3 regions of the Caecibacter sp. AF58-12pH5A genome follow, and region 2 is predicted to be linked to each of the others. Evidence: riboswitches for the same ligand, from Rfam matches in the RefSeq annotation. Region 2 holds a riboswitch; each other region holds the start of a gene.
What was found. Region 2 has a riboswitch for S-adenosylmethionine ahead of PGX44_RS08460 (putative sulfate exporter family transporter). Riboswitches for the same ligand answer to the same signal wherever they lie in the genome.

Region 1 (10,761 bases), on a different contig from region 2:
CCCAGATCATAGAGATCATCCCGCTTGGTAAAGAGCTCTTCCGGTGTGCCGTCAAAGGCCTTCGTATGATGGCCAATGACCAGGACGCGGTGACAGTATTCGGCGAAAATATCCATGTCGTGGCTGATGATGAGGACCGTCAGTCCTTGACGGTTCAATTTGGTCAAGAGCTGCATGAGGTCTTCCTTATCGGCACTGTCCTGACCACTCGTCGGTTCATCGAGAATGAGATACTGCGTGTGCATGGCAATGGCAGAGGCAATGGCAACGCGCTGTTTTTCGCCACGGTTTAAATTAGGCGGATAGGCATCGGCCAGGTCCGACAGGCCCGTCTGTTCCAGTGCTGCTTGTACAGAGGCTTCAATTTCATCAGCCTGACGGCCAAACTGCTGTGGCCCATAGGCGACTTCATCCCGTACGGTCGGGCGAAACATCTGCCGTTCCGGCCGCTGGAACACATAGCCAATGAAAGCACTGCGCCGGGACGCATCGTCTTCATTGATAATTTTGCCATCATAGCGGATTTCACCGGAAACGGGCTTTTCCAGGCCCATGAGCAGCCGCGTCACCGTCGTTTTGCCACAACCGTTACGGCCGCCTAAGCCAATGAACTCACCGGCACCTATTTCTACATTCATATGTTCCAGAATAGGAGTCCCATTCCCATAACGAAAACAGACATCCCGCATTTCTAACATAGGTCTTCTCTCCTTTTTACGACAATAAAAAAACCTTCCATCCCCTGACAGGGACGAAAGGTTGAATCTTCCGCGGTACCACCCACATTGGCTCGTACGAGCCCAGCTCTGCATGTACAGCATAACGCGATACACGGTTCTTTGATAGCGGTGGAACTACACCGTCGAACCCTACTGGTTACCGTTCAGGCCGCATCTCCCGAATCCATTCCATCTGCTGACCTAGGGCCGAACTTTCACTACCATCGGCTCGCTGTACCTGTCGTTGCACATGTACTCGTTTCGTTCATCGATACTTACTCATATAGTTTACTTGTAATTATACGTTCTTTTCCCGTAAAGTCAAGGGCATAGGCAGGAAAGCCCGTCAGCCCGGGCATGTGTCGTGCCGGATTTCGCATATAAGTATTCCTATTTATATATTTTTGTCATATCATTTTTCTTATATTGACAAATTTTCTCTACATGATACAATCAATATCAACAATTTCATTAGCAGTGGCTTCTATACGATTGACTTGTACAGATGAGCTTCATTGCGCTTTTATCCAGAGTGGTGGAGGGACTGGCCCTATGAAACCCGGCAACCGATTACACGGTGCCAATTCCTGCGGAAGCAATTCCGATAGATAAAGAAAACGCAGACTCTTTCTCTCTCGGGAAAGGGTCTTTTTCTTTTCTATCCGAATCGATTCATTATATATTCCATAATCAAGGAGGCCTAACGTATATGAAAAAACTACACATTTTTACACTGGCTGCAGCCACGATGCTCTTATCCTTTTCCGTTCTCTTAAGCGGCTGTGGCGGTGATAAGCCTACAGGCGGTCACGAGGTTTCACACAACACTAAGATCACCGTCGGTGCCACGCCGGTACCGCATGGGGAAATTCTGGCACAGATCAAACCACTCTTAGCCGCAAAGGGGATTGACCTCAACGTCGTCGAATTCACCGATTATGTCAAGCCTAACCTGGCTTTAAATGACAAGGAAATCGATGCCAACTTCTTCCAGCACCAGCCCTACATGGACAAATTCAATGCCGAACATGGCACCAACCTCGTAGCCCTGTGCAAGGTACACATCGAACCGATGGGCATTTATTCCAAAAAGATTACCAGCCTGGATCAGCTGCCGGACGGTGCCAAGGTAGCCATTCCCAATGACCCGACCAATGGCGGCCGGGCGCTCCTGATCTTGCAAAAGGCTGGCCTCATCAGCCTCAAAGATGGCGGCAGCATCTCTTCTACCGTCCAGGACATTGTCAAAAATGACAAACACCTGCAGTTCGTCGAACTGGAAGCCGCTCAGATTCCCCGTTCACTGGAAGACGTAGACATTGCCCTGATCAATACGAACTTCGCCCTCGAAGCCGGTCTCAATCCGCTGAAGGACGCTCTCTTTATCGAAGATAAGGACTCGCCCTATGCCAACATTCTGGCCGTCCGGGCAGGCGATGAAAATCGTCCGGAAATCAAAGAGCTCCAGCAAGCCCTGCAATCACCGGAAGTAAAGAAATTCATCGAAGATAAGTATCAGGGCGCCATCCTCGCCAGCTTCTAACGCCTAACCCAGTCAGACTATACCAAAAAAAAGGAAGCCTATGTTATGAAAACCTGTGATCTCTTTGCCAAAAAAACTGTCTTTTCCTTTGAAGTCTTTCCGCCAAAAAAGGACATGCCTGTAGAAACGGTTTTTCCTACCCTCACGGAGCTAAGCAAGCTGTCGCCTGATTTTATCAGCGTCACCTGCGGTGCCGGCGGCCAGGGCGGAACACGGACCGTAGAGGTAGCCAGCCGCATCAAAAAGCTGGGCTGCGAAACAGCGGCCCACTTGCCGTGCATCAACTTGGACCAAAACGATGTCCGCTCTATTTTGCAGGAATTAAAAAAGGAAGGCATTGAAAATATCCTTGCTCTGCGCGGTGACCGCACGCCGGACATTGAGCCAAAACACGATTTTGCCCACGCCAGCGATCTCATTTCCTTCATCCGCCAGGAGACCGGCGACGACTTCAATATCATCGGCGCCTGCTATCCCGAAGGCCACCAGGCAGCCAAAAATTTGCAGGCCGATATTGACGCCCTGAAGATCAAAGTAGAGGCCGGGGCGAGCGAGCTCATTTCCCAGCTCTTCTTTGATAACGCGTGCTTTTATTCCTTCCTGGAAAAAAAGGAAAAGGCCGGCATTCACGTTCCTATCGAAGCAGGCATCATGCCCGTGACGAACAAAAAGCAAATTGAACGCATGGTTACTCTCTGCGGTGCTTCCTTGCCCCTTAAGTTCCAAAAGATTCTGACCAAATACGGCCACGACAACATTGCCTTGCGCGATGCAGGCATTGCCTATGCCATCGATCAGATTGTCGATCTCTTGGCTAATGGCGTCGACGGCGTACACATTTATACGATGAACAGCCCTTACGTAGCGGAACGCATTACGTCCGCCGTCAAGACACTGCTCTAAGTGTCACCTTCCTAAGCCCCCTGCCACGCAGCAGGGGGCTTACTTGTTTTTCCCTTATGGCTCTTGTATAATACAATTAGAATAACATTCATTATCATATTCTAGGAGGCGTTTTACGTGGGATTCTTCAGTAATTTATTCGGTGGCTCTCCGGAAGGGCAGGAAAAGTTTGTATATATTCAAGGCATGATGTGCCAAAACTGTGCTGAGCATGTAACAGAAGCCTTGCTGGCCGTTCCAGGCGTTCTAAAAGTGAATGTCAATTTGCCACGCGGGCGGGCTACGTTGCGCGTTACCGGTGACGTCGTAGAAAAAGATCTTTTAAAGGCCGTAGTCAACGCCGGCTATGGCGTCAGCAAAATCACAGAGCAAACGGAAGACTAAAAAAAGCAGGGAGCCGCCTGATTGGCGGTTCTCTGCTTTTTATATACCAGCGGCAATGCGCTTATTCTTTCAGCACGTAGCCATAGGCGCGGACACGGCCGTCGTCTTCATGTTCCAAATACACGCCTTGAATTTCCATGGCAAACCCCGGCAGGGCATTGAGGCTTTCCTCGAGGGCCAGGAAATACTGGACAGCTGTCGGGGACCAGCGTTCACCCGGCACGACACACAGCACGCCCGGCGGGTATGGCAAGGCCCCTTCAAGGGCAATGCGGCCTTCGATTTCCGCAATCGGCACCAGTTCCCGCTGGCCCCGGATAAAGGCGTAATGTGCATCTTGCGGACGCATAGCGTATTCCGGTAAAAACTCACGGCGGAAAAGCTTTTTCTGCAAGTCTTTTACATTGCGGTCCTTGAAGAAATCATGCATCTCCTGGCACAGCTGGCGCAGCGTATAGCCTGTATAACGGCCGGGATAGTGGTTATACACGCCGAGCAGTACTTCTTCCATCGGCACGTTATTGTCGACAAAGCGTTCGAAGCGGACGAGCTGGCTCGTCAAAAAGCGCAGTTTATCTTTATTTTCTGCCGGCGTCAGCAAAAAGAGAATCGAGTTCAAATCGCATTTTTCCGGAATAACGCCGTTGCCACGCAAATACGTAGCCAAAATATTGGCGTGAATGCCAAAGTTTTCGTACTCCCCTGTTTCCGCATCAATCCCGGGCGTCGTCAAGAGCAGCTTACACGGGTCTACACGGTACTGGTTGGGACCATAGCCTTCAAAGGCATGCCATTTGGCCCCCGGTTCGAAGGTAAAGTAATCAATATCATCAGCCATAGATTCCGTATCACCACGCTGCCAAAGGCGGTCGTGTACCATTGGCGCTACGAAGGGACGGATATAATGACAGCGCCGCAGGATATCCTTACGCGCATCAATACCCATCTTGACACAATCGCGCCACATTTTCCGGCCTGCATCGCCGGCATGAATTTTGGCATTCACGTCAAGGGACGCAAAGAGCGGGTAAAAGGGACTCGTCGTGGCCTGCTCCATAAAGGCATTGTTAATCGTTTTATGGTTTACGTAACGGTCCTGTTCGTGAATATGGCTGTCTTTCTTGTGAATCTGCGAGGTCTGGGAAAAGCCGGCCTGCTGCTTGTGGACAGACTGGACTACGAAGATTCCCAGATCACCAGGCTGTAAATCGAGGAGCAGCGGACTGCTGTCCTTGAGCATGGGAATGAACTGTTCATAGCCCACCCAGGCAGAATCAAAGAGAATGTAATCGCACAGGTGACCAATACGGTCGACAACGTAGCGCGCGTTGTAGAGTGTGCCGTCGTACGTGCCGAGCTGGATCACAGCCAGGCGGAACGGCCGTTCCTGCTTGGCCTTTTCCGGATCCCGTTCGGCTGCGAGCTGACGCAAGTAGGTTTCATCGAAGCAGTGGGCATCGATACCGCCAATAAAGCCGTAGGGGTTACGGGCCGTTTCCAGATATACAGGCGTAGCACCGGCCTGGATAAGGGCGCCGATGGCCACGGATTTATGGTTATTGCGGTCATATAAGACCAGATCTCCCGGTGTCAGCAGGGCATTCGTAACGACGCGGTTGGACGCAGACGAACCGTTAAGCACGAAATAGGTCTTATCTGCATGGAATACTTTCGCAGCAAAATCCTGGGAGTCCAAAGCAGGTCCTTCATGAATGAGCAAATCCCCCAAGGTGACATCGGCATTGCAGATATCAGATTGGAAGATATGGGGACCAAAGAAGTCGTACAGATAGCGGCCGGCCGGATGCTTTTTAAAAAAGGCCCCGTCCTGATGGCCCGGGCAGTCAAAGGGATTATTCTTTTCACTGACATACTCTACGAGTTCCCCAAAAAAGGGTGGCAGTACATTCTGTTCATAATTGCCGGCCAGGCGTTCTGCCGTTTCAATACAGCGGCTCTTATTGACAACCTCCTCCGAAAGGACGACGTCGACCTTATCCAAATACTGGGAAGGCAGCTTTTCGCCACTCGGCATGATTACCATAATGGGCACACCAAACCCCGTTGCATCGATCGTATCGATATAATCAAAATCCTGATCCGAAAGGACGGCAACGGCAACATCTGTAAAATCGGTTTTTTCGACAGGCACGATTTCCCGGTCACTGTCAACAAAATAGTACTGTACGTCAAAGCTGTACGCAATCTTCATGTGTTTCATATGCTTTTACTCCTATCCTCTTCCTTTTCTTACGGCCTCTTTCTTGCCGGACAATGGCTCCGGCAAAGAAACTTGGCCTTTTTATATAATTCTTTCCCTATGAAAACACGGAAAGCACCGCGGCATTAGAACCCTGCCTGTGCGGATAGCCTTATTTTATGCTTTACCCGTTAGAATGACAAGCCTTTTCTGCCTTCCTTTTTTTTATTTTTCCATGAGATTCCATAGATTCAGCCCGGTCGTTCGTTCCTTTATGGCCGCCACTTATTCCTTAAAGTAAAAAGATAGACCATATTATGAATTTAATGTATTATTTACAGTTAATACTAGTATATTAATAGCTATTATGCATTAATTAAGTTAAAATAAATAATAGCCTTTCCCCTATCTATTGTATAAAATGAATACGACGAGTATATCAATGTACGCGTAGGTGTCTCTCTTACTACCTATGTGAATAATAGAACAACCATTTTTTTCCTGAGAAAGGACTATGACTATGCAACAATTACAGAAAAAAACAAAAAAGCGCTGGTTTATACTTTCGCTGCTTTTCGTCCTTACAGCTATCAATTACCTGGACCGGACGAATATGGCCGTCGCCGCTTCCAGTATGAGTCAGGAATTGGAATTTAACGCCGCCACGATGGGGCTGCTCTTTTCCGCCTTTTCCTGGGCCTATGGACTTATGCAGATTCCTGGCGGCTGGTTTATTGAATACGTCGGCTCCCGTATTTCTTACACGGTATCCCTCTTTTTCTGGTCTTTATTTACGATTTTTATGGGACTGGGCAATTCCTTTGCCTCCCTCTTTGGTATCCGCCTGGCCATTGGTGCCACTGAAGCGCCGGCCTTTCCTACGAACAGCCGCGTCGTCGCCTCGTGGTTTCCGGCAAAGGAACGGGCTACGGCTACGTCCATCTATACGGCCGGCGAATTCATCGGTCTGGCGTTTCTGACACCGGTCTTATTCTGGATTTTAGAAAATTACGGCTGGCGTGAAATCTTTTACGTCACCGGCGTTATCGGCATCCTGGCCAGTATTGTCTGGTATTTCCTCTATCGGGAACCCAGTGAAAATTCCGGCGCCAACCAGGCTGAGCTGGACTATATCCGTGAAGGCGGCGGCCTCGTAGAAACGAAGAGTGAAAAACAGTCCATTACGTGGTCCCAGGTAACCTACCTCTTCAAGCATCGTCAGCTCCTGGGCATTTATTTAGGCCAGTTTGCTAACACGAGTACCATGTATTTCTTCCTGACCTGGTTTCCTACGTACCTGGTCATGTCCAAACAGCTGCCCCTCCTCAAGGCCGGCGTATACGCTGTCATTCCCTATATCGGTGCCTTATGCGGCGTTCTCCTGGGCGGCTACTGGTCCGATACGATGCTGCGCCGCGGTGCCAGCCTCTCCAAGGCCCGCAAGCTGCCCATCATTTGCGGTCTCCTCTGCTCCATGACGATCTTAGGCGCCAACTACGTCGATTCTCTTAATGCCGTCATTGCCATCATGGCCCTTGCCTTCTTCGGCCAGGGTATGGCTGCTATCGTTTGGAGTACTGTCGGTGATATTGCGCCGTCTGATTCCGTTGCCCTGGCCGGCGGCGTCTTCAATTTCATCGGCAACCTGGCAGGTATCATTACTCCCATCGTCATTGGCCTGATCGTGCAGTTTACAGGTTCCTTCGTCGGTGCTATGATTTTCATTAGCTGCATTGCCGCCTTAGGTGTCTTTTCCTTCCTCTTCATCGTCGGTGATATTCACCGCATTGAAGCCCTGCATCACGATGAAAGCCAATCATAACGTAATAGTTAGCCCCGCTTTTTCCACAAAGGAAAAGCGGGGCTTTTTGTGTGCTTACAGGCTGCCGTTACGGGCCCAGCGGGAAAGAAGAAAATTACGAAACCGATCGACTACCGGCAGTACATGGGCATGCTTATAAACGGCCAAATAGAGATAGCGCCGTTCAAAGGGATCGGCAATGGGAATACGCTCAAGCTCATAATGCTTTAAGGTGTAAAAATCAGGCATAATAGCCACCCCATACCCGGCGGCCACAAAGCCGGCCATGGCATTATCTTCTTCAACGTGACAAATGGTTTTCGGATGGGAATCGGCCTGTTCCAGCAATTTATGCGTCATCTTATAGAGGCCGCTGTTTTTGCTGAAGGAAATGAACGGGTACGGCTCCAGTTCTTTTAACGATACAGAGCCGCGATTACTCAAGGCGTGCCCTTTGGGTACGGCCACGACCAGGTCTTCCTCCGCTACGGGATAAAAGAGGATATCCGGTTCATTTTCAATAGCTGAGCAAAGGACGACATCTATTTTTTCTTCTTTCAGCTCTTTAATCAAGGATGCCGTCGTGCCTTGCCGGAAGTCAAAGGAAATCTTTTCATTTTCCGGGACTCCCCGGAACTGGGTAATCATTTCCGGCACCATCGTATAGCCCATAGTATAAATAAAGCCCAGGGTAATCGTACCCTGATCCGGTCTGGTATAGGCTTTTAGTAATGATATGCCCCGGTCGAGTTCCTGCAGGGAGCGTGTCACATAGGGCAAGAAGAGGCGGCCATATTTGTTGAGATAAATATTACGGCCCCGCTTTTCAAAGAGCTGGATCCCCAGTTCTTTTTCCAAATCCCGCACAGCGCGGTTCAGGCTGGGTTCTGTAATATACAGGCGCTCAGCGGCTTTACGGTAATGCTCGGTCTCAGACAGGGTCTGAAAATACTGCAATTGCTTTAAATTCATAATAGGCTCCTAGTTATATATGTTGTGCATGTTTTGTGATAAAAGTTCTTTTATCAATAGTCATTTACTAATGATTATATCGTAATTTACTATTAATTGATAGAGAAAAACCTATTTTTTTATGACAAAATACTCGTCTTATTCTACCGCTTAAAAGAGCTGTCTTCCCGTTCATTTGGGAAACGAGCCAGTCTGGCTTATCCTTTAGTAAGAGTACCCTCTGCCCTATCAATAGTTTTTTCGTATCAAATTTATCATTTTTATGAAATTGTCCTATTACTTGTTTCCTGTATAATGTGAGATGTCAAAGATATCTAGTTCTGTTTTTCACAATACTTTCTGTAATAGTAACCTATGGATACTATAGATAGTACTTCGTTAAGGAGGATCTCATTCATGAGTCAGAATTACCCGCACATTTTTGAACCTCTGACGGTAAAACGCACGACCTTCCGCAATCGTGTCATCATGCCGCCAATGGGTTCGAACCTTGCTTCTTTTACGGGAGAAGTAACGGAAGAAATGAAAGACTACTATGGTCTGCGTGCCCGTGGCGGTACAGCTCTGATTACCGTAGAAAATGCCTGCATTGACTATCCCTTGGCAACGAACGGTACAAAGCAGCTCCGCATTGATAATAAACAGTTTATTCCCGGCCTCTACGAATTGGCCGAACGGATTCACATGTATGGTGCCCTGGCTTCGATCCAGTTGAACCACGCCGGTGCTTCGGCCTATCCGGAACGCTTGCACGGTCTCCAGTCCGTATCGTCCTCGTCGGTTCCTTCCAAAGAAGGCAACCCGGCACCGCGCCCGCTGACTAAGAGCGAAATTCTGGCCATTGTCGACAAATATGCCGAAGCTGCCCAGCGTGCCATTCAGGCCGGCTTCGATATGGTCGAAATCCACGGTGGTCATTCGTACCTCCTGGACCAGTTCTTATCGCCTCTCTACAACAAGCGGACAGACGAATTCGGTGGTTCCTATGAAAACCGTGCCCGCTTCGCCCGTCTCGTCGTTGAAGCCGTCCGCAAGACCGTCGGCAAATGGGTTCCCATTTCCTTCCGTATTTCTGCTGACGAATTCATCGAAGGCGGCAACACACTGGAAGATACACTGAAGCTCCTCGAATACATTGAACCGGAAGTAGACATTATCAACGTCTCCGCGGCCGTCAATGATTCCATTCAGTACCAGATTGATAAATGCGATATGCCCGACGGCTGGCGTGCGTACCTCTCGGAAGCAGTCAAGAAGAAATTCGGCAAACCGGTCATCATTTCCGGCAACATCCGCGACCCAAAAATTGCCGATCAGATCATTGCCGAAGGCAAAACAGATTTCCTGGCTATCGGCCGTGGCCTCATTGCCGATCCCGACTGGGTTCGTAAAACCAAGACCGGCAAAGTCGACTGCATCAACAAATGCATCTCCTGCAACATCGGCTGCGCCGATCACCGCATTGCCAAATCCCAGCCGATCCGCTGCACAGTCAACCCCGACATCATCGGCGGCACGGCTTATAAAAAGCGTAAAGTTACACGGGATCTGCACGTCGTCGTTATCGGCGGTGGCACATCCGGCCTGGAAGCAGCTTGCACAGCCGCTGAAGTAGGCTGCCGTGTAACCCTTATCGAACGGGAAGGCGAAGTTGGCGGCCTGGCCCGCAAGATTGCCCGTTTCCCCGAAAAGAGCCGTATCGAAGATCTCCCGGCCTACCTGGAAAAACGTGCAGCAGCCCTGCCGAACCTGACGATCCGCCTGAATACGACGGCTACGAAGGAACTGCTCAACGAGCTGAAGCCGGATATTCTCTACGCAGCTACGGGTTCGAAGCCTATGCTGCCGCCTATCGAAGGCCTGCGCGAGCTGACCGACGTCGAAGGCTCCCACATCAAATCGATCTACGGTTTCATGGATAATATTCCGTACTACGCAGCCAATGCAGAAGGCAAAAAAGTGGTCATCATCGGCTGTGGTGCCGTAGGCCTGGACGTAATGGAATTCTTCACGCTCCGCAAAGCAGACGTAGCTATGATCGAAATGATGCCGTCCTTCGGTAAAGATGCCGACATCGTTTCCAAATCGACCTTCAAGGAACTCTTGGCTACACACCCCGTCGATATGCACCTCGGTACGAGCCTGCAGAAGGTTTGCCCCGATAAATTCGTGGCTTCCCACAACGGCGAAACGGCTGAATATCCCTTTGACTATGGCTTCATCTGTATGGGCCTCGTTC
Region 2 (10,761 bases):
ACTGAAAGACGAAAGGCTTACAGATATCGTGCATGGCCTGGCCAGCCAGGGCCACATCGCGGTGGACATCGTAGCCAAAGACTTCTTTATACGTATCGCAAATATACGACGTAATGTGCATATTGACGCCCACGTGCGTAGCCAAGCCACCAGGATAGGAGTGATGGCTGCCGTAGCCGCTGCCAGGCGCCGTGCGAAAGGGCTGGACGCTGCCGTTATACGGCGGCAGGAGATGGGCTACATCGATCTTAGACGTATCGATCAGGCCGGCACTGGCCAGCTGGCTGTAAAGCCGGGAAATAGCACTCTGGCCAGGGTAATTGGCCATAAACGTCGGCGTCGGATCGTTGAGCAGCTTCAACACAGCACTGCGCAAGCCGGCGTCAGAAATTTTCTGGCTCATAGAAATAATCGAAGAGAAGGAATCATATACCAGCGTCGAAGCCTTAGCCGCTGCCATCGCATCACGAGGCAACCCCTTCAACGTCACCGGAACAAGCTTCCGTTTCACCGTCGCTGCACCACCAGTCAACTCACTGGCCAAAGATAAAGCGGGAACCGACAAAATAGCCGCCCCCAAAGCAGACCCTGCTGCCAACTTCAAAAAGCCACGCCGTGAAACACCATTATGTTCATCCATCATAGAATCCTCCTTATGAGTTGAGAGAACATGCCAACACAGGTCATGCACCTGCAAGCACATCTTTCATTTGCCCCAAGTATAAAGGAGAAATGTATAACAAAAGTGCAAAGACTGTAAGAAATTGGAAAAAAGCTTTCCCAAGCTTTCCCCGGGGGAAAAGTGGGCGCGAAGCGCTCGATAGAGACGCAACGCCCCCGTGCGGGCGTTGCGCCGTCACTACTCCAGGATTGAAGAATTCAATCCTGGAGCCAATCCCCGTGCGGGCGTTGCGCCGTCACTACTCCAGGATTGAAGAATTCAATCCTGGAGCCAATCCCCGTGCGGGCGTTGCGCCGTCACTACTCAATGATTGAAGAATTCAATCCTGGAGCCAATCCCTGTGCGGGCGTTGCGCCGTATAACAACATAATTACAGAACTCTCAATCCATTAGACAAAGTCCCCAGCACCGCGCGAATTTATTGACAGTCTCCCAATCTTGTGATACCATTAACGGCATGAAACAAAGCCCATGACGGAAAAGAGTAGACAGCCACCATGCAGCGAGACAGGGATAGTGCAAGCCTGCCAACGGTTGCCGAAGGCCTTCCTGAGGCTGCGGCAGGAAGCCCCTTTGGGTGTGTATGGCCGCCTGAACTGAGCGGGCCCTTTAGGCCAATCAGGGTGGAACCGCGGGTGTTTACTCGTCCCTGTAACATCACTACGATGTTACAGGGACTTTTTTTATTATTAGGAGGGAATAATCCATGAATTTTCAGCAAATGAGCTTCGCTTTGAAGAAGTTTTGGTCCTCCCAGGGCTGCATCATACAGGAACCGTATGATGTAGAAAAAGGTGCCGGCACGATGAATCCGGCCACCTTCCTTCGTACCCTGGGACCGGAACCGTGGCACGTAGCCTATGTCGAACCGTCCCGTCGTCCTGCTGACGGCCGCTATGGCGACAACCCGAACCGTCTCTATCAGCACCATCAGTTCCAGGTCATCTGCAAACCGAGCCCGGATAACATCCAGGAACTCTACCTGCAGAGCCTCGAAGTACTGGGCATCAATTTAAAAGAACACGACATCCGTTTCGTTGAAGATAACTGGGAATCGCCGACCCTCGGCGCCTGGGGCCTGGGCTGGGAAGTCTGGCTCGACGGCATGGAAGTCACACAGTTCACATACTTCCAGCAGGTCGGCGGCATCGACGTTCATCCCGTTTCCTCGGAAATCACATACGGCATGGAACGTCTGGCCATGTACATCCAGGGCGTAGACAATGTCTATGACCTCGAATGGACCGACGGCGTAACCTACGGCGACATTTTCCATCAGAACGAATTCGAACAGTCTTCCTACGCCTTTGAAGTCAGCGACGCCAAGCTCCTGTTCCACCTTTTCGACCTCTATGAAGCCGAAGCCATGCGCACTATCGAAGCAGGCTTCGTACTGCCGGCCTATGACTATGCCCTCAAATGCTCGCACACCTTCAACCTGCTCGACGCCCGCGGCGCCATCAGCGTCAGCGAACGTGCCGCCTTCATTGGCCGCGTCCGCAACCTGTCCCGTGCCTGCGCCCGCGCTTATCTCGAACAGCGCGAAAAATTAGGATTCCCAATGCTGAAGGAGGAAAACAAATGAGTAAAGACATATTGCTGGAAATCGGCACGGAAGAAATCCCTGCCCATTATATGCCATCCATTCTCAGCCAAGTCAAAGACCTGGCTGCCAAGAAACTGGATGCCGCCAATATTACCTATACATCCATCCGCTCCCTCGGCACACCGCGCCGTATTGCCCTCCTCGTTGCCGGCGTAGCGGAAAAACAGGCCGACGTATCGGCTAAAAATAAAGGACCTTCCGTCAAAATCGCTTTCGATGCCGAAGGCAAACCGACCAAGGCTGCCCAGGGCTTTGCCCGCGGCCAGAAGATCGCCGTCGAAGACCTCGTCGTAGAAGATGGCTACGTCTATGCCAACGTCACCACCATCGGCGCTGAAACAGCCGGTCTCCTGCCGGATATCCTCAAAGACATCATCCTTTCCCTGAGCTTCCCAAAGAGCATGATCTGGGGCTCCCAGACCGTCCACTTTGTACGCCCCCTGCGCTGGCTCGTTGCTCTCTTTGGCACAGACGTCATTCCGTTCTCCATTGCCAATGTCCAGAGTGGCAAAATCAGCCGGGGCCACCGTTTCCTCGGTACGGGCGACTTTGAAATCCCGTCCATGGCTGCCTATGTCGATACAGCCCGGGAACATTTCCTCATCGTCGATCCGGAAGAACGGAAACAGATGATCCTCGCCGGTTTCCAGCGCTTGGCTGACGAAAAAGGCGGCACCATCATGATGGACGAAGACCTCCTGGAAGAAGTTATCTTCCTCGTCGAATATCCGACAGCCCTGTGCGGTGAATTCGATAAAGAATTCCTCCAGCTCCCGGAAGCTGCCATCATTACACCGATGAAAGACCATCAGCGCTATTTCCCTATGCACGACAAAGCTGGTAACCTCATGAACCTCTTCCTCACCGTCCGCAACGGCGACGACTATCATCTGGAAACGGTACAGCACGGCAACGAACGCGTACTCCGCGCCCGTTTGGACGATGCCAAATTCTTCTTTGAAGAAGATAAGAAAAAGAAACTCAGCGACCGCGTCGGCGACCTGCAGCGCATTGTCTTCCAGGACGGCTTAGGCACGCTCAAGGACAAAGCAGAACGCCTCTCGGCTATTACCGTATTCCTTAATCACAAGCTCGACCTCGGCGTAGAAGATGAAGACCTGAAACGCGTCTCCGCCTTGGCTAAGACAGATCTCCTGACCCAGATGGTTGCCGAATTCACGGAACTCCAAGGCGTCATGGGCTGTGAATACGCCAAGATTGACGGCGAAAAACCGGAAATCGCTACGGCCATCTATGAACAGTATCTGCCGCGCTTTGCCGGTGACGACCTGCCGCAGACGACCCTTGGGAAAATCCTCGGCCTTGCCGACAAGCTCGATACGATTACAGGCTCCTTCAGCCTGGGCCTCATCCCGACGGGCTCGCAGGACCCCTTCGCCCTGCGCCGTCAGACCATCGGCAGCCTGCACATCCTCATGGAAGCCGGCTGGAACCTGAACCTGCAGGAAGTATTCGCCTACATCCTGAGCCTCCTCGATACAGAAGCAGACAAACGCGCCACGGTCATCGACCAGCTCACAGACTACTTCACGCTCCGTCTGAAAAATATCTTCCAGGACGAAGACATGGATTACCACATCATCGACTGCGTCCTCGCTTCGGACACGCTCAACGCCGCTGAAGCAGCCAAACGGGCTGACGCCCTCATCGCTGCTGACATCCGCAGCCAGGAAGACCTGCTCCAGGCCTTCACGCGCGTAGGCAACATGATCAAAGACGCCGAAGACACAGACGTAGACCCGAACCTCTTTGAAACAGAAGAAGAAAAAGCCCTCTATGCCGCTGTAACCGCCCTGGAAAACACAGTACACCAGCACTATGCCGTATATGACATTGCCGGTGCTATTCAGGAACTGGCCAAAGGCGTACCGGCTATCAACAACTTCCTCGACAACGTTCTCGTCATGCACGAAAATCCGGCTGTCAAACAGAACCGCATGAACCTCCTTACACGGACCTTCGATCTCATCCGTCCCATTGGAGATATCAAAAAACTGAACTAACCTGCCAGTGGCGCAATGTAACAGTTCTGTGTCACTTGCCCCCGATTCCTGACAGACTACGTTCAAATATGCTATAATAGGATAAAAATAGGTGCAGGAATTACGCCTGCATCTATTTTTATCTGAACCTAGTGCAAAAGAGAGTAGGAAAGGAGATTTCTACAAATGAAATGTAAAAAATTGGCCCTTCTCCTGGCCGGACTGGCCGTCGTATCTTCCACAGCCTTTGCTGCCAACACTCCCTACGGTTTGCTGAACAGCTCTAACGAAGAAAGCTACGATAAAGTCCTGGTCTACCAGGCTCTGGACATGAACTACTACCGCTATATCAATGACACCTATCACTACGCCTTGGACATCCCGACATACGTCAACAAGGCCGACGTCAACGAAGGCGGAGATGGCTGCTATTTCCAGAACCTGAACGACAAAGTCGTCGTCTCGACGTACGCCGTCAAAAACCAGATGAACTTCACCCTGGACGAACTGTACAACATGGACGTAGGTATCAACGGCTCGCCGAAACTCACTATCAACCAGAAGACAGGCAACCACTACACCATTTCGTGGACCAAAGACGACAAGTACTTCTACAAAGAACTCTACCTCGTACCGGACACCAATACGTACGTAGCCTTTTCCTTCGTCTGCCCGGCTAAAAACGCCAAGAAATACCAGAAAGACATTTTCCACATGAGCCAAAGCTTCACGCCCAGTGGCGCCGTCATCTAAGCACGAAAAAGTTATAAAAAAAGAGCTTGCAAAAGCCTTCCCAGCGTAGTATAATACTATTGTTAATTCAGGCAGTCCTCTGTCCAGCCGACGATCGGTATGTACGTGATACCGACGGGGCACGAATGCCTATGAGGAGGAAAAAACAATGAACATTATCAGCGTACTCGAAAATGAACAGCTTCGCAACGACATCCCCGACTTCCGCCCTGGCGATACCGTAAAGGTACACGTAAAGGTCGTCGAAGGTAACCGCGAACGTATCCAGGTATTTGAAGGCGTCGTTATCGGCCGTCACAACGGCGGTGTCCGCGAAACCTTCACAGTACGTCGTATTTCCTACGGCGTAGGCGTAGAACGTACCTTCCTGGTACACTCCCCGCGTCTGGCTAAAATCGAAGTATCGCGCCGCGGCATTGTTCGCCGTGCAAAACTGAATTACCTGCGCGGCCTTACAGGCAAAGCTGCCCGTATCCGCGAACGTCGGTAATAACAGAACTTCCTATTACAAGAACAGAAAACAGGAGCCCTCAAAAAAGGGCTCCTGTTTTGCATAGCCTTCCCTGGGGGGAAGGTACGCGAGGCGCAGCCTCGTGGGGAAGAGGCGAAATGAGCCGCCATAAAGGTGATAGACAAAGCGGGGAGAGTCCGCGAGGCGCAGCCTCGGGGGAGAGAGGGAAACGGTACAACCATAACGTGGATAGACAAAAAGGGGAAGGTACCCGTTGCGCAAGTAATGGGGGAAAGAGGCGTAACGCCCCCGTGCGGGCGTTACGCCGTCACTACTCCATGCGTGAAAAAAATTCACGCATGGAGCCAATCCCGTGCGCGTGTTACGCCGTCACTACTTAATGCGTGAAAAAATTTCACGCATTAAGCCGATCCCGTGTGCGGGCGTTACGGCCTAATCACTCCGAGCTTGAAAGAATTTCAAGCCCGGAGCCAACGGGACAACCATAACGTTAATTAATCACTAATCGACGGAAAACCGAAGCACCCATAACGCCCACATCCCTTGAAACCTACGAAAAAAATTGATACAATACACATGAGGAACTGAACTACCTAGCATCTTCAGTGGAAGGTACTGTGGTAGAGGCACCTCTATAGGAAAAACTGTAGAAAAGGAGTCTATGCAGTATGGTGGCTTTGGAGAAAGCTACTGCTGCATAGGCTCTTTTTGTATTTTCAGCAGATTAAAAAATTCTCTCGATTTTCTCTTTTTCATAAGCAAAACAAAAATTCCTCACACCCATCAGCCCATTGAACTCCCAAAAAAGCTCTCACGCCAGCCCTTCATAACACCCAATCCGCCTTGTACACGGACTTGTCCTTATCCAACTACGCTGGAAAATGACACGTTCCTGCAATATACGCAGAAAATCTTCCTGCGTGTCATGCGCTGCAGTTCATCGCTCGTGTTACGGCAGGACAATTCCTTTAGAAATGACGGAAACTGCGAGGCCTTTCTTCGTGTGGCAAGGGCAACACATTCATAGAATTACAACGACGCCACGCTTCACGAGGGCGTTTTTTTCTTTTTCAGATAGGGAAATACATGTATATCCCACACGGACATGATAGAAATTTGTACAACTATACCTGTACCGTTGCAGAAAGCTAAATGCTGTTATTCCTAGGTCGCTAGTCATAAAAAAGCCTGATTATAGGCCTTTATGAAGTACGTGAAAAAAGTTTCAACTTTTAGAACTTTATTCTAAAATCCCTCTTGACAAGACGCAACGCATAGTGTACCATAACCGTAAACATTGCAATGTTTGCTTCACCAATTCAAAAAAGAAAATTCTGCTGAGGGGCAGAAGAGGGGTATTAATCATGACTTACGTAAAAAATTACATCATGTGTTGTTGTTGTAGCTCCTAGTGTGCTGATACAACAAGAACCGTATCAAAACTGAATTGCACACAAATCATCCAGAGCAGCTGAAGGACTGGCCTTATGACGCTGCGGCAACCTCCTGTGAGGGCAGGAAGGTGCCAATTCCAGCAGGATCTAATACCTGACAGATGAGTAGGGGTTAAGTGCATGGCATATGCGCGTACTATCTGTCTGGGTAGTGCGCTTTTTTTTACAAACAATCATAAAAAGATAGGGGTGTTTTCGTATATGGCACAGGGGACATATACAGAGGCTGCGCATCGTTCCAGCCTCTTAAGCAGTGAAGATTGGTGGGCCGTGTGGCTCGGGTTATTTATATCCGTACTCGGCTCTAGCCAGATTTTAGGTATTAACGTATTAGGCTGGGTGCCATCCTTTGGCGTCTGGATCGATCCGCTTCAAGCCGTCAAGGCCAATTCGGGGGAATTTGCCTGGCTCGGCGGACTGGGCTCCGTAGTGGCAGCCTACCTTTTCGTCTTAGCCGTTACGACCATTGGGGCCTACTTCATGGGGACAAAAGTAAAGAAATTCGCCCTCGGCCTGACCGTCATTTACTGGATTACTATTATTTCCAACATTATTGGCAACTACGCCTACTTGGCCGCTACGCCGAACAAGCGCGAAGCCTTCCAGATTCCCTGGTCCTTGAGCTTGGGCGAACTGGGCTTCGTCGTGGCTCTCTTAGCCGGACTCATTATTGGCAACTTCTTTCCTAAGATTTCCCGTTTTCTTTCAGACGCCGCCAAGCCGGAATGGTACATCAAGACCGGCATCGTCATCCTTGGCATGAACATCGGCATCCAGACCATCAGCGCCATGAGCCTGGCCAGTACGGTCATCATCCGTGGCATGTGCGCCGTCGTCGAAGCCTACCTCATTTACTGGCCTGTGGTTTACTTCATTGCCCGTAAGTTCTTTCACTTTACGCCTGAATGGGCAGCACCGATGGCGTCAGGCATTTCCATCTGCGGCGTCGCCGCAGCCATTGCTACAGGCAGTGCAATCCGGGTCCGGCAAATCGTACCGACCATCCTGGCTTCCGTCATTATCGTTTTCGTCGCCGTAGAGCTTTTGGTCCTGCCCTTTGCGGCAGCCTTCTTCCTTTCCGGAGAACCTATGGTAGCCGGCTCGTGGCTCGGCCTGGTCGTCAAGAGTGATGGCGGTGCCGTCGCCTCCGGTGCCATTGCGGACACACTGATCCGCAACGCAGCCCTGCAGCAATACGGCGTGAACTACCAGGAAGGCTGGATCCTCATGGCCACGACAACATCAAAGGTCTTCATCGATGTCTTCATCGGCGTCTGGTCCTTCATCCTCGCCGTCGTCTGGTCCGTCTACCACCTCAACAGCCGCACGGCTCAGGGCGGTAGCGCACACGTATCAAAACGGGAAATTTGGGAACGCTTCCCGAAATTCATCATCGGCTTCGTTGCCGCCTTGGTCCTCATGTTTGCCGCCGGCTATGTCTTCCCGGACATCGTCTCTGCAGCTAAAGCAGGCGCCGGCCAGGCCAACCTCCTGCGCAGCATCTTCTTCGGCCTTTGCTTTTTCTCCATTGGCCTCGTCACCAACGTACGTAAGCTCTGGCACGCAGGCCTGGGCCGCGTCGTCGGCGTCTATGCCATTGCGCTCGTAGGCTTCATCATCTGGGTCGGCCTCATCATTTCCTGGATTTTCTATCACGGCATCGTACCGCCAACTGTTTAAGCAAGAGGGGACACATTTCGTAGTATCAACATATCGTAGATTTTAGAGGGGGAATTACACATGGCAGCAGAACGCTTAGCAACAGCAGACGAATATTATTATAAACATCAGAACAACGAAATCAGCGTAGAACGGAACCGCGCAGAAATGGACCTGGACGAAGACGAATACTTTCCCTTGCAGCCCATTGAAAAGAAACTTTGCGCGTACTCCTTTGGCCCGGGCATCGTCCTCATGGCCGCATTCATCCTGGCCTTTGAAGTAATCTAAGCTTCACCCGGGAAAAGAACGAGGAATTTTAAAAGAGCCTGTGCACACCAGCTTCGGGGGAAGCTCGTAGTGCATAGGCTCCTTTTACATTTTCAGGCAATCAAAACATTTCTTCCCTAGCTTTGATCTTTTCCACATAGGCAGCTGCTTAGCACTGTGCCGATGAATATATCCATGACCGCCATATCGGCCGCCCTGTGCCTGGTCACCATGGGAAAACTGAACGGCGTTCGCGAAGGCACTATCGTAGCAGCCTTCCTCGTAGGCTATATCATTCGCGTATATCATGGCCTATTTACTCAATGGGAACAGGTTATCCTGCCGAAAAAGGCGTATCAGTAAAACAAATAGCAGGGAAATTTGTGAAAAAGTTAATAGAATTATAATCTAATTTTAATAATAGGAAGAAAACCTATGCTATAATAAGAGAACAAGAAGCCGTCTTTGACGAACTAGTATCCTAGTGCCCCCCACACTAGAGATTCACAAAGGCGAACGAAACTAGTACCCACTTGCGTTCGCAGGCAAAGACAACTTCTTAATTTTATCTGTGTATTCGTCCTAAAAGCGAAAACAGGGACTATAAACAGGCTGAAAACATTACATCACAAAAAATGCTAATCTGGGAAGGCGTGCAGCTCAAGCCTACGAACGGGAAGTAAACCAGCAGCACGTGCAAGAAAATGTATGGAAGTTCGTCAGCCTCTTTCTATGAACTGAATTTTAAGCTAAAGGACAACACAAAATCCTCTACTGGGGAACAAGCACCTGCATCCCACGCAGGTGCTTTTCCTTTTTTTATCGCGGCATATATCTAAAGAATACATTAACATTTCTAAATAAAATCAATAACAACTATCCTTTAGTAATTATTATGGTATAATAGAATTGCAGGAACAAACGGTTGAACCCAATCGCTTGCCCCAGATCTCACGCAATTAAATAATTACTATATATGTATTATATAAAGGCAGGTGGACACACATGGTCCAAAAAATGATGGCAAAACTCAAAGAAGCCTTTTCCCCAGAAGACACAATCACAGAAATCAAGTGGTACCAAATGATGGACCTCTGGCTCCAATGCACAGACATGCCACTCAAACAATACTTCGACACAAACAGCCTAAAACTAATAGACGAAAAAATTGAAGTCCTCACAGCCCTAAGAAACGGCGCCACCATCTCAGACATCCCGAACTACTACAACATCCTGGAACTCTATCCCAAAAGCCATACATGAAAGCAATGCTTTCCCCGGCGCTAGTCCGGGGAGAGTACCCGCTTTGCGGGGGAGAGAGGACCCATAGGGCTCATAGGGGCCGATACAGAAAAATTCACGACAAAGGCTTTCTCCACACAGCGGAGAAAGCCTTTATTCGTATCCATACCATAAACAAAAAATGAACTGCATAAACTCTGATTTAGAAAACCTATCAATTGTCACAGAACCTGCTATAATATGTCACACAAGGGACACAGAAGCCCCAAATTTAGAACCCATTCAAACGAGAAAGCAGGTGGCAGTATGCTGCAAGAAGCCCTGGGAGCACTGAAAAAAACATTCTCTCCCGAAGAAATAATCGACGAAATCAAGTGGTATCAGGTAATGGACTTGCTGCTCCAATGCTCAGACATGCCACTCAAACAATACTTCGATGCAAACAGCATGGAACTCCTAGACAAAAAAATCGAAGTCCTCACAGCCCTAAGAAACGGCCAATCCATGCTAGAAATCCCAGGCTACTACGAAATTTTGGAACTCTATCCCAAAAACCATACATAAAAGAAAGCTTTCCCCGCGAAGCGGGGAGAGACCTGCTACCATAAGTCAAGGGGTCA
Region 3 (10,761 bases), on a different contig from region 2:
GCATATTCTTGAAGCTGATGAAAGGCAGGCCACCGGCTTTATACGCTTCCTCTACAAGCGCTTTCGCCAAAGGCAGTCCTTCATCGAAGACTTCGATGAGCAGCTTTTCTCCTTTTTGCAGATGAACCGAATAGGTGATTAAGTTTTTTGCAAGAGTATGAATTCTTGGATCCATTGTACAAACGCCTCCTATAAAAAAGTAGTAACTTCTATACGTTATATAAGAAATTCAATACTTTCTCTGGCCAGCCCTACCCCTTTGTCCCCTTCTGCATGTTCCCGGCACGCAAAAAAGACACGACGGCTGCGCCTGGCGGCGTCTTCCCCCGAATTACATCACCTCCATAGCTGAATTCCTGCCATACACGAACGAAAAGGAACAGTTTCCTACTGTATGAGCTTGGCAAAACAAAACAATACGGTGTTTTGCGCAAAAAAATAAAAGCCCTGGCAATGATAGATTTTTCTAGTCCGCAATGGTCTCATGCAACCATGCTATCACTGAAATGAATGAGCGTCAAATCTAGAAGGACGTTTAACGTTTTACTTTATTTTAACGATGAATTTAAGTAATATAAAGTTATGACGTCACAAGCAACACGTTTGATTAATTCTATTAACTAATTTTTCTATAACGCAAAAAAGATTTCCGACCCAAAGGGATCAGAAATCTTTTTATGCTTTTCGAAACGGTATACCGTCCCGCTGTATGATGCGTTCTAGTTATTAGAATGCGTTGTGGCTGTATTCATAATAGAGGTCGTTCAGGACATCCATCTTTTCGCTCATGATGATCATGAGATCCGATGCTGTGTCGTAATCTCCAGCAGCCAGGGCTTTTTTGATCTTCGTGAAGATGGACAGACTCTTTTCTGTGTCACGGCCCAATTCGGTACGCAAGGAGTTGATGACAGTCCAGCGTTCTACTTCGAGGGGGTTCGTGTCAGCTTCTGTATGGAGCGGTTTGCATTCGATGACTGTGTGCAGGTTTTCCGGAATGATGCGGTACTGCAATTCCAGTGCCCAACGTTTCAGTGCGCCAGCCTTGAAGGAGTCTACGAAACGTTTTTCGAAGGCGCCGCAAGCCAGTTCTGCCACTTTTTCCGGGTATTCATCGAGAGCCTTGAAGTTTTCCCAAACGGTCTTCGGAGCTTTGCCGAACATGGCATCCCGTTCTTCTGCTGTAAAGGCTTCGAAGACGTCGACTTCACTGCGATAGGCCCGGTCTTTTTCGAGGTAATCTGCAGGTTCGCCCGGTTTCTTGGACAATTCTGCGCACAGAGCATCCGGTGTCTTGCCGCTGGACAAGGCATAACGGATACCGTCGAGAGCTGCCATATAGACCAGGGAAATGGCAATATACGTATTGGTGAAGGCATTGGGAGCACGCAGTTCGAAACGCGTAGCAGCCGGTTTCTTCGTATTGCGGATGAGGCCGATGAGGACGGAGCGGTTACGTGTCTGTACGTCCGGTGTATCACCGCCCAGTGCCGTAACGATGCAAACAGGAGCTTCAAAGCCCAGTTTCAAGCGGTTCAGGGCATCATTGGTAGAAGAAACAAACGGGTTGATGACTTCGTAGTGTTTCAGGATACCCATGATAGCGCCGTAGCCGAGGCTCGAGAGGAAATCCTTCTTCATGTCGTCCGGGTTGTAGAGGTTGACGAATTTGCCATTTTTCATGATGGCACCGATGCCGATATGCGTGTGTTCACCACTGCCGGCAACGCCATGAATCGGTTTAGCCTGGAAGGTAACTTCGAGGCCGTTTTCACGGAATACTTCGCGGACGATGACGCGGGCGAGGATTTCGTTATCAGCCGTCTGGACAGGATCGCCTGTGTATTTCCAGTCGATTTCCAGCTGTTCGAGAACGTAAATGAGGTTACCGGAATCATCGATCTGGGCTTTGATACCGCCAACTTCTTTGTGGCCCATTTCCGGTTCAAGACCGTACTGACGGAGGCGTTCTACGGACTGTTCCAAAGCCGTACGAACGACGCCGTGTGTACGCTGCCAGTACTGTTCCTGAAGCTTCTGGGAAACGGACAGGCGGCGCGTTGCTACGTCCTGGCTCGGGCTCTTAACCCAGAATTCCAATTCCGTAGCCGTCGTGAAGACGATCTTTTCAATGTCATCTGTATTGATGGTCAGGCCGTTGACGCCATATTTTTTAACGATCTGGATCAGTTCGTCGTTTACATAATTCAGTGTATTGCGCAGGATGGAACGGGAATCGATATAGCCCGTAGCATGGCGCAGGAAGCTCGGAATACGCAGGGTACCGGTCGGTTTGCCTGTGTGTTCGTCAATGTTGTCGTAGTTATAGTCAATGAACCAGTTTACGCCCGGATCGGCTTTGATATCTACGCGGGCATTGGACAGCGTCGCAATGCCAGGCAGTACAACAGAGGAACCGTCGGTCTGGAAAGCTGTAGCGTTGAAGAAGTCATCATAATCTTCAAAGAATGTCGAGATAGGAATCTTTTCATCTGTGTCATTCCCAGCCAGGTCGACACCTACGAGGGAAACGAATTTGATTTCCGGATGCTGTTCGAGAAGAGCCAAAACGCCTTCTTTGCCATACTGACCTGCAGGAATAACATAAACTAAATCTTCTTTTACCATACCTGATTTCCTCCTTAATTGAAAAAAAAGACTTCTCACCCCTGCTAAACAGAGGTGCGAAGTCTTCTTTGACTTTGTTTGGTGCATGACTTATTTTGTTTTGTAAATCATGGTACAATATTACAATCAATCAGTGGATTTGTCAATAGATATTTATGATAAACACACTATTTGCCTTGTAAGATTTCCTTGACGGTCTGCGAAACGAGCTTGCCGTCTGCCTTGCCCTTTACCTGTGGCATGACCAGTTTCATTACATCGCCCAGTTTAAGGCTTGCTACGTCCTGGCCGCTAATGGCATTACGGACAATCTGTGCAACTTCTTCAGGTGTAAGCTGTTTCGGCATGTACTTTTCCAGTACGGCGATTTCAGCCTGCGTCTGTTCGATGAGGTCGCTACGGCCGGCTTTTTCAAATTCAGCCAGCGATTCTTTACGCTGTTTCATTTCTTTCGCAATGACCACACCAACGCCGGCGTCGTCGAGGACGCATTTCCCGTCGATTTCCGTATTACGGATGGAACTCCGTACCATACGGATGACAGAAAGCTGTGTCTTACCGGCTTCTTTGGCCTTCATTGCTTCTTTCATGTCTTGAAGCAGTTGGTCTTTCAGAGACATTGTATCACCCTTCTTACGTTTGACGATTATGCTCTATACTTCCGTTTCCGTGCTGCTTCAGATTTCTTCTTTCTACGTACGCTCGGTTTTTCGTAATGTTCGCGCTTCCGAACTTCGGAAAGAACACCTGCTTTTTGGCAAGAACGCTTGAAGCGGCGCAGTGCGCTGTCCAAAGATTCATTTTTACCAACTTTGATTTCTGCCATTCTCTATCCCTCCCTCCAAAATGTATGTTAGGGAGTGCTTTACTGCACACATTGAAATTATACCCAAAAAGAGCATTTTTGTCAATCTGTTAATGCAGGTATAATGACAAGTCATAGCTGGTACAGCCCCGTAAAAGAGCCATTCCTTCCCTATTATAAGCCTGCTTCCTGACGCAGGACGTCGGCTTTATCCGTCTTTTCCCAAGGCAGATCGACGTCTGTACGGCCGAAGTGGCCATAGGCAGCAGTCTGGCGATAAATCGGGCGCTGCAGGTCGAGCATTTCAATGATGCCGGCCGGACGCAGGTCGAAGTGTTTGTTGATCAATTTGGTAATGACATCGTTTTCCACTTTGCCAGTGCCAAAGGTTTCTACGTGAATGGAAACCGGGCGGGCTACGCCGATGGCATAAGCGAGCTGGATTTCTACTTTGTCAGCCAGGCCGGCAGCGACGATGTTTTTCGCTACGTAACGGGCTGCATAGGCTGCCGAACGGTCAACCTTTGTGGGATCCTTACCGGAGAAGCAGCCGCCGCCATGACGGGCCATGCCACCGTACGTATCGACGATGATCTTGCGGCCTGTCAGGCCCGAGTCGCCCTGCGGGCCGCCGATAACGAAACGGCCTGTCGGGTTGATGTAGAGCTTCGTCTTTTCATCGAAGAGGCCTTCCGGCAGAATCGGTTTAATGACGTGTTCGAGGAGATCCTTTTCGATCTGTTCCCGTGTTACTTCCGGGCTGTGCTGTGCCGAAATGACAATCGTATCGATGCGGACCGGTTTGCCATCTTCGTATTCTACGGTTACCTGCGTCTTGCCATCGGGACGAAGGTACGGCAGTGTGCCGTCTTTACGTACCTGTGCCAGGCGGCGTGCCAGGCGGTGTGCCAAGGAAATAGGCAACGGCATGTATTCCGGTGTTTCGTTCGAAGCATAGCCAAACATCATGCCCTGGTCACCGGCACCGATCGTATCGAATTTATCCTTTTCCCCTTCTTTAGCTTCCAGTGCTTCGTCTACGCCCATGGCAATATCGGAAGACTGTTCGTCCAGGGAGACAAGGATGCCGCACGTATCGCAGTCAAAACCATACTTTGCGCGGGTGTAGCCAATGTCGCGGATCGTTTCGCGGACGATGTGCGGAATATCGACGTAGCAGGTCGTAGAAATTTCCCCTACGACATGTACCATGCCGGTCGTAACGAGGGTTTCGCACGCTACGCGGGCGTTTTTGTCTTTAGCCAGAATTGCGTCGAGAATGCTGTCGGAAATCTGGTCGGCCATCTTGTCGGGATGACCTTCGGTAACGGATTCAGATGTAAAGAATTCGCGGTCTTTAGCCATTTGGTGGTTCCTCCTTTAAGTACTCTATATGCTGTCAGTGTTCATGTAGTTCCGTAAAAAAAAGCCCCTCAAAAGAGGGGCTTTTACACACCCATCTTCCAGTAGTTGCTACTGTTGGATTTAGCACCTTTCACGTGTATGAAGGTTGCTGCGGCATCACAGGGCCAATCCCTCCGCCGTCTCTTGATGGAACTATATTCTGTTTGACTTGTATTAGTATAAACGAAAGAGGACTAAAATGCAAGTACTTCGCATTAAAAAAGTAAACGCCTCTATTTGTCTTCCTGAGCTGCACATTTAGCAGCAACGAGCTTGGCAGCCCGGTCGACGATAATTTCAGCCAGTTCGAACTTGGTCATTTGCTGCAGCTCTTCCATCGTACCATCTGGGAAGAGAAGCGTGCCAATGTTCGTATCGCCTTGGAAGCCTGCACCCTTGACGCTGACGTCGTTGGCAACGAGCATATCCAGGTTCTTCTTTTTCAGCTTACCCTGGCCATAGGCGAGGACGTTCGTCGTTTCTGCAGCAAAGCCGACGAGGACCTGGTGCGTCTTGCGCTGGCCCAGGCCATAGAGAATGTCCGGGTTCTTTTCCAGGTTGATCGTCAATACGTCGTCGTTTTTCTTGATTTTATCCTTAGCCGGCGCAGCCGAACGGTAGTCCGCCACAGCCGCTGCCTTAACGACCAGATCGCAGTCGTCATAGTAGGCATCGACAGCTTCTTTCATGTCCCGCGTGCTGTTCACGTCAATACGGCGGCTTACACCGGCCGGTGTCGTCAGGTTATCTGTAGAGCCACAGATCAATGTTACATCGGCGCCAGCCAGGACGGCAGCCTTGGCAATGGCAAAGCCCATGCGGCCGCTGGAATGGTTGCCAATAAAGCGGACCGGATCGATCGGTTCCCGCGTACCACCGGCCGTAACGATGACCTTGCGGCCCTTGAGAGCCGTACCCATGCAAGCCACCAGTTCAATCTGGTCGACGATGGCTTCCGGTTCAGGCAGACGGCCTACGCCAATAATGCCACAGGCCAAATGGCCGCTGGCCGGTTCCATAATATGGTAGCCAAATTTCTTCAATTTAGCCATATTTTCCTGCACGATAGGATTGAGGTACATATTGCTGTTCATAGCCGGCACAAAGAGCACCGGTGCCTTCGTAGCCATAATCGTCGTTGTCAGCATATCATCGGCAATGCCGCCTGCGACCTTGCCCAGGACGTTGGCCGTAGCCGGCGCGACGACAAAGAGGTCGGCCCAGCGAGCCAAGGCGATGTGTTCTACGTTGAATTCCTGGACTTCGTCAAACATGTGAACCGCCACAGGATTGCCCGTTATGTTGCGCAGTGTCAGGGGCGTAATGAATTTTGTCGCGCTTTCCGTCATGATGCACTTGACCTCTGCGCCGCGGTGACCTAGGAGGCTGGCAATCTGGGCTGCCTTAAAGGCCGAAATGCCGCCGGTAATGCCGAGGACAATTCGTTTGTGTTCCAGAAGCATGGCAGAGCCCTCCTTATTTGATGCCCGATTTCGGCGCTTCGTAGGTAATCTTGCCCTGATCGATTTCTTCCATCGCAATGGAGACGACTTTCGTCGTTTCTACGTCTACGAGGGGTTCGTCACCGTCTACGAGCTGGCGTGCCCGTTTAGCAGCCAGGGTAACGAGGGTATATTTGCTGTCTACGTGTTTCATGAGCGATTCGAGGGTCGGTTTAATCAACATAATGGCATCTCTCCTATTTTTTGTATAAATCTCGGACAGTCGCAATCTTTTGGGCATTACGCGACGTCTTCAGTGCTTCGGCCGTCAAAATGGCCGAGGCCTGGTCAATGGCGACCTGCAGGTCGTCGTTGACGATGAGGTAATCGTATTTTTCAATCCACGCCAGCTCGTCACTGGCTTTGGCCAAACGGCCGCAAATGGTTTCTTCTGCATCCGTATGACGGCTGCGCAGACGGTTGGCTAGTACGTCCATGCTCGGCGGTACAATGTAAATCAACAAGGCCTGGGGATAGCGCTGGCGTACCTGCATAGCCCCTTGGATGTCGATTTCCAGCATCACGTGGTGGCCCTTTTCGAGCTGGTCAAAGACGTATTTCTTCGGTGTACCGTAGTAGTGGTCATAGACCTTGGCGTGTTCGAGAAAGGCATCTTCTGCGAGCAGCTCTTCAAAATGGGGATTATCTGTAAAGAAATAATTCACGCCGTCCGTTTCTCCCGGCCGGGGATCACGGGTAGTCATGGAAATGGAGTACTCTATTTGGGGAAAGCTCTGGCGCAGGGCGTCACAGACCGTTCCTTTACCGGCACCTGACGGGCCCGATACGACGATGAGCAATCCGGGATCTTGCATACTATTACTTCCTTTCTTCTTCATCCTGCAGTTCCTCTATTTCTATCTCAGTGTCTGCCACTGCATCCTCGCCGACAGGCACAATGCGATGGGCAATGGTTTCCGGCTGCAGGGCCGAGAGTATGACCTGGCTGTTGTCCATAATGAGGACAGACCGGGTCTTGCGGCCAAAGGTGGCGTCGATGAGCGTATTCCGTTCCCGTGCTTCCTGCATGAGGCGCTTAATCGGCGCCGATTCGGGGCTGATAATCGCTACGACCTTTTCACCCATGACCATATTGCCAAAACCGATATTCAGCAGGTTGAAATTCATATGGCTCACCTACTCTATGTTTTGTACCTGTTCACGAATCTTTTCAATTTCGTTTTTCAGCTGCAGGACCGCTTCCGTTACGGCCAGGTCCTGGGCCTTGGAACCGATGGTATTCGTTTCACGGTTCATTTCCTGAATGAGAAAATCGAGCTTCCGCCCTACGGCGTCGTGTTCTTCCAAAAAGCCCTTTAACTGGACGACGTGGCTGCGGAAACGGACGATTTCTTCCGTAAAATCGACTTTGTCAGCATAAATAGCTACTTCTTCGAGAAGGCGGTCCTGATCCGGCACGCTGGACGCTTTTTCAAAGAGAGAAACAATGCGCCGGCGCAGCCGTTCTTCATACTGCCGTAAAATACTATCGCGGCGGCTGGCAATGGATTCGATGAGCTCCGACATCTTAGCCGCACGGCGCAAGAGATCGATACTGATCTGTTTGCCTTCTGCTTCGCGCATGGCCGTCATGCCTTCCAGTGCCTTTTGCAGGCTTTCTTCAAAAATGGGACGACAGGCATCGATATCGACGACGGGCTGTTCCTGAATGAACCAATCGGAATTCAGGGAAATGATTTCCGATAAGCGCGGCGGTTCGTGATCAAAGAGTTTATCCTTCGCTTCGGCTACTGCCTGACGGCAGGCAGCGAGAGCCGCATAATCAATACGCACTTGCGGAGCCTGGGTTTCCAGTTCCTGAACCGTGACAAAGACATCGACTTTGCCGCGAAGCAGTACGTCCTTGATGCCCTTGCGGATGACGTCTTCGAGCGCCAAATAGGCATGAGGCATACGGATATTCAATTCCAAAAAGCGCTGATTAACGGAACGCATTTCAATAGTCACCGATAAGGTACCATTGCTCGCCGTGCCAGCGCCAAAACCGGTCATACTTCGCACAATTTACGACCTCCTTTTGTTCGTGTTCTTACTCAATGCTTTATTATACGGCAAATAGCGCTCTTTTTCTAGTCCATACGCCGACTTTTGTCGCCATACGTGAAAAAGAATGCCTCTTGTTTCTCTTATGAGGCTTACTGCTTTTTGTTGTACCGCGTCCACGCATCGGCAATGGCAGCGAATTCGTCCAACGAGAACGTTTCGCCCCGCCGCGAGCCTTCAATGCCGCAATCGGCCAGAATAGCGGCAACGCCGTCCTTGCTGACGCCGGCAGCCTTGAGGGTATTGGCAAAGGTCTTGCGGCGCTGGGAAAAGGCCGCCTTGACAACCTGGAAAAAGCGTTTTTCTTCTATGACGGAAACGGGCGGTTCCTTGCGCACGTCCAGGCACACCACGGCCGACGTGACTTCCGGCGCCGGCATAAAGGCCTTGGGCGGAATTTCAAAGATGATTTCCGGCTGTGTGTAATACTGTACGGCTACAGAAAGGGCCCCATAAATGCGGCTGCCCGGGCTTGCAGTCATGCGTTCGGCCACTTCCTTTTGCACCATGACGACGAGCCGTTCCATAGGCAGCCGTTCTTCGAGCAGCGTCATGATAATCGGCGTCGTAATGTAATAAGGCAAATTGGCGCAGACCTTAAAGGGTTTATGGCCCATGAGCCCGGCAATATCTGTCTTCAAAATATCGCCGTGAATAATGCGTACGTTGTCATAATGTTCGAGGGTCTTATCGAGGACCGGCAAGAGGTGGCTGTCGATTTCAACAGCTGTCACGTCGGCGCCCGTTTCGGCCAGGGCCTGGGTCAGCGTGCCGATACCGGGGCCGATTTCCAGGACCGGATCACCAGGCTTCAGGTCTGCCGTATCGGCGATCTGGGCAACCACGTCCGGACGGATAAGGAAATTTTGGCCCAGGCGCTTATTCATGTGCAGGCCAAAGCGCTTGACGACGTATTTGACGACTTCCAGTGTGGCTAGATTAGCATCCTTCATGGTTTACCTCCTTAAGGGCCTGGTCCCATTCTTCCCGGCTAATACCGTAATGGTTGAGGCGGCGTAAAAACTGTTTGGCATTGCCGTAGCCAATACCCAAGATCGCACCTACGGCAGCCCGGCGGTCGGCTGCGTCGGCACTCCCGCTCAGGCCCGCTGCCTGCAAATCGCTGGCCGTAAAGGTTTCTGCCGGTTCAAAGACGGCACAGCGCGTTTTTTCCAGGGCCAGGCGGATCGCTTCAGGCGACGCCTGTTCTACGCCCAGGTCGTTATTGGCAATGGCATCCTTCCGGGGAATGAAGGCCTGCCGGGCCTTGGGGAACCGTTCGGTCAAAAATTTGCGGATCCGTTCGCCGGCGCTGTCCGGGTCCGTGAGAATGATGATGCCCCGCTTTTCGTAGGCAATGGCAATCTGCTTCAGCGTGTCCGGCCGCAAATTAAAGCCATCCGTCGTAATCATGTCGGCTTCGATTTGGCTGGCCCGGATGCGGGCTACGTCACTGCGGCCTTCGACGACGAGTACTTCTTTAATCATGGTCTTCTCCTTCGCTATTTTCCATAATATACTGGGCAGCGCTCATGACGGCCAGGACATTATGTTCAAAGACGATACCCCCTTGGAGGTACATGACGTACGGCGGGCGGATCGGGCCGTCGGCAGACAATTCAATAGACGAGCCTTGGACGAAATCGCCGGCAGCCATAATGATCTTATCGGCATAGCCCGGCATGTCGTCAGGAATCGGCGTGACGTGGGCGTCTACAGGCGAAAAGGTCTGAATGCCCTGGGCAAAGAGGCACATGTTCTTTTCGTTTTCCAGAAAAATAGTCTGGATCAGATCGGAACGGGGCGTTTCGTACGATGGCGACACTTTAAAGCCCAGGCGGTCGAAGACGGCGGCCGCAAAGACAGCGCCTTTAATAGCCTGAGCCGTCACGTGCGGTGCCATGAAGAGGCCCTGGAAAAAGAGGCGGTAGCCATAGGCGTAGGAACCGAGTTCGCCGCCGAGGCCCGGTGCTGTCAGGTAATCAGCCGCTGTGTCGACCAGATTGGCCTTGCCGGCAATGTAGCCGCCTGTCGGGGCAATGCCGCCGCCCGGGTTTTTGATGAGGGAACCGGCAATGATATCGGCACCGGCTTCGAGCGGTTCTTCTTCGGCAGCAAATTCGCCATAGCAATTATCGACGAAGCAAATGGTCTGGGGGCTCACGCTCTTTACAGTCGCCGTAATCTGGCGAATATCGTCAATCGTGAGGGACGCACGGGAGCTATAGCCGCGGGAGCGCTGGATCAGAACCATCTTAGGCTGTTTTTCCTGGCACGCCATGCGGATGCCGTCGAGATCGTAGGCATTAGCTTTGAGGGCCACTTCTTCATAACGGACGCCCTTTTCCTTGAGGGAAC

Region 1: another riboswitch for S-adenosylmethionine. It lies ahead of PGX44_RS02185 (MetQ/NlpA family ABC transporter substrate-binding protein); the one in region 2 lies ahead of PGX44_RS08460 (putative sulfate exporter family transporter).
Region 3: another riboswitch for S-adenosylmethionine. It lies ahead of metK (methionine adenosyltransferase); the one in region 2 lies ahead of PGX44_RS08460 (putative sulfate exporter family transporter).

Annotation. Positions count from the first base shown of each region.
Region 1 covers NZ_JAQDBC010000002.1:195,107-205,867, reverse strand. Annotated here, with positions in the region: gene PGX44_RS02190 (energy-coupling factor ABC transporter ATP-binding protein) at 1-698, opposite strand, end outside; T-box leader at 745-997, opposite strand; SAM riboswitch class I at 1,240-1,334, shown strand; gene PGX44_RS02185 (MetQ/NlpA family ABC transporter substrate-binding protein) at 1,429-2,262, shown strand; gene metF (methylenetetrahydrofolate reductase [NAD(P)H]) at 2,308-3,165, shown strand; gene PGX44_RS02175 (heavy-metal-associated domain-containing protein) at 3,283-3,549, shown strand; gene speC (ornithine decarboxylase) at 3,611-5,770, opposite strand; gene PGX44_RS02165 (MFS transporter) at 6,270-7,571, shown strand; gene PGX44_RS02160 (LysR family transcriptional regulator) at 7,626-8,522, opposite strand; gene PGX44_RS02155 (oxidoreductase) at 8,919-10,761, shown strand, end outside.
Region 2 covers NZ_JAQDBC010000017.1:1,198-11,958, reverse strand. Annotated here, with positions in the region: gene PGX44_RS08485 (hypothetical protein) at 1-643, opposite strand, end outside; gene glyQ (glycine--tRNA ligase subunit alpha) at 1,389-2,267, shown strand; gene glyS (glycine--tRNA ligase subunit beta) at 2,264-4,312, shown strand; gene PGX44_RS08470 (hypothetical protein) at 4,478-5,044, shown strand; gene rplS (50S ribosomal protein L19) at 5,193-5,534, shown strand; SAM riboswitch class I at 6,972-7,078, shown strand; gene PGX44_RS08460 (putative sulfate exporter family transporter) at 7,172-8,650, shown strand; gene PGX44_RS08455 (hypothetical protein) at 8,711-8,920, shown strand; gene PGX44_RS08450 (DUF6198 family protein) at 9,095-9,262, shown strand; gene PGX44_RS08445 (hypothetical protein) at 9,917-10,162, shown strand; gene PGX44_RS08440 (hypothetical protein) at 10,448-10,705, shown strand.
Region 3 covers NZ_JAQDBC010000011.1:28,309-39,069, reverse strand. Annotated here, with positions in the region: gene PGX44_RS06810 (aminopeptidase) at 1-175, opposite strand, end outside; gene PGX44_RS06805 (type I glutamate--ammonia ligase) at 727-2,628, opposite strand; gene PGX44_RS06800 (GatB/YqeY domain-containing protein) at 2,796-3,248, opposite strand; gene rpsU (30S ribosomal protein S21) at 3,275-3,454, opposite strand; gene metK (methionine adenosyltransferase) at 3,608-4,798, opposite strand; SAM riboswitch class I at 4,887-4,991, opposite strand; gene coaBC (bifunctional phosphopantothenoylcysteine decarboxylase/phosphopantothenate--cysteine ligase CoaBC) at 5,071-6,300, opposite strand; gene rpoZ (DNA-directed RNA polymerase subunit omega) at 6,314-6,523, opposite strand; gene gmk (guanylate kinase) at 6,537-7,154, opposite strand; gene remA (extracellular matrix/biofilm regulator RemA) at 7,159-7,467, opposite strand; gene PGX44_RS06765 (YicC/YloC family endoribonuclease) at 7,477-8,352, opposite strand; gene rsmA (16S rRNA (adenine(1518)-N(6)/adenine(1519)-N(6))-dimethyltransferase RsmA) at 8,496-9,356, opposite strand; gene rnmV (ribonuclease M5) at 9,343-9,891, opposite strand; gene PGX44_RS06750 (methionine gamma-lyase family protein) at 9,884-10,761, opposite strand, start outside.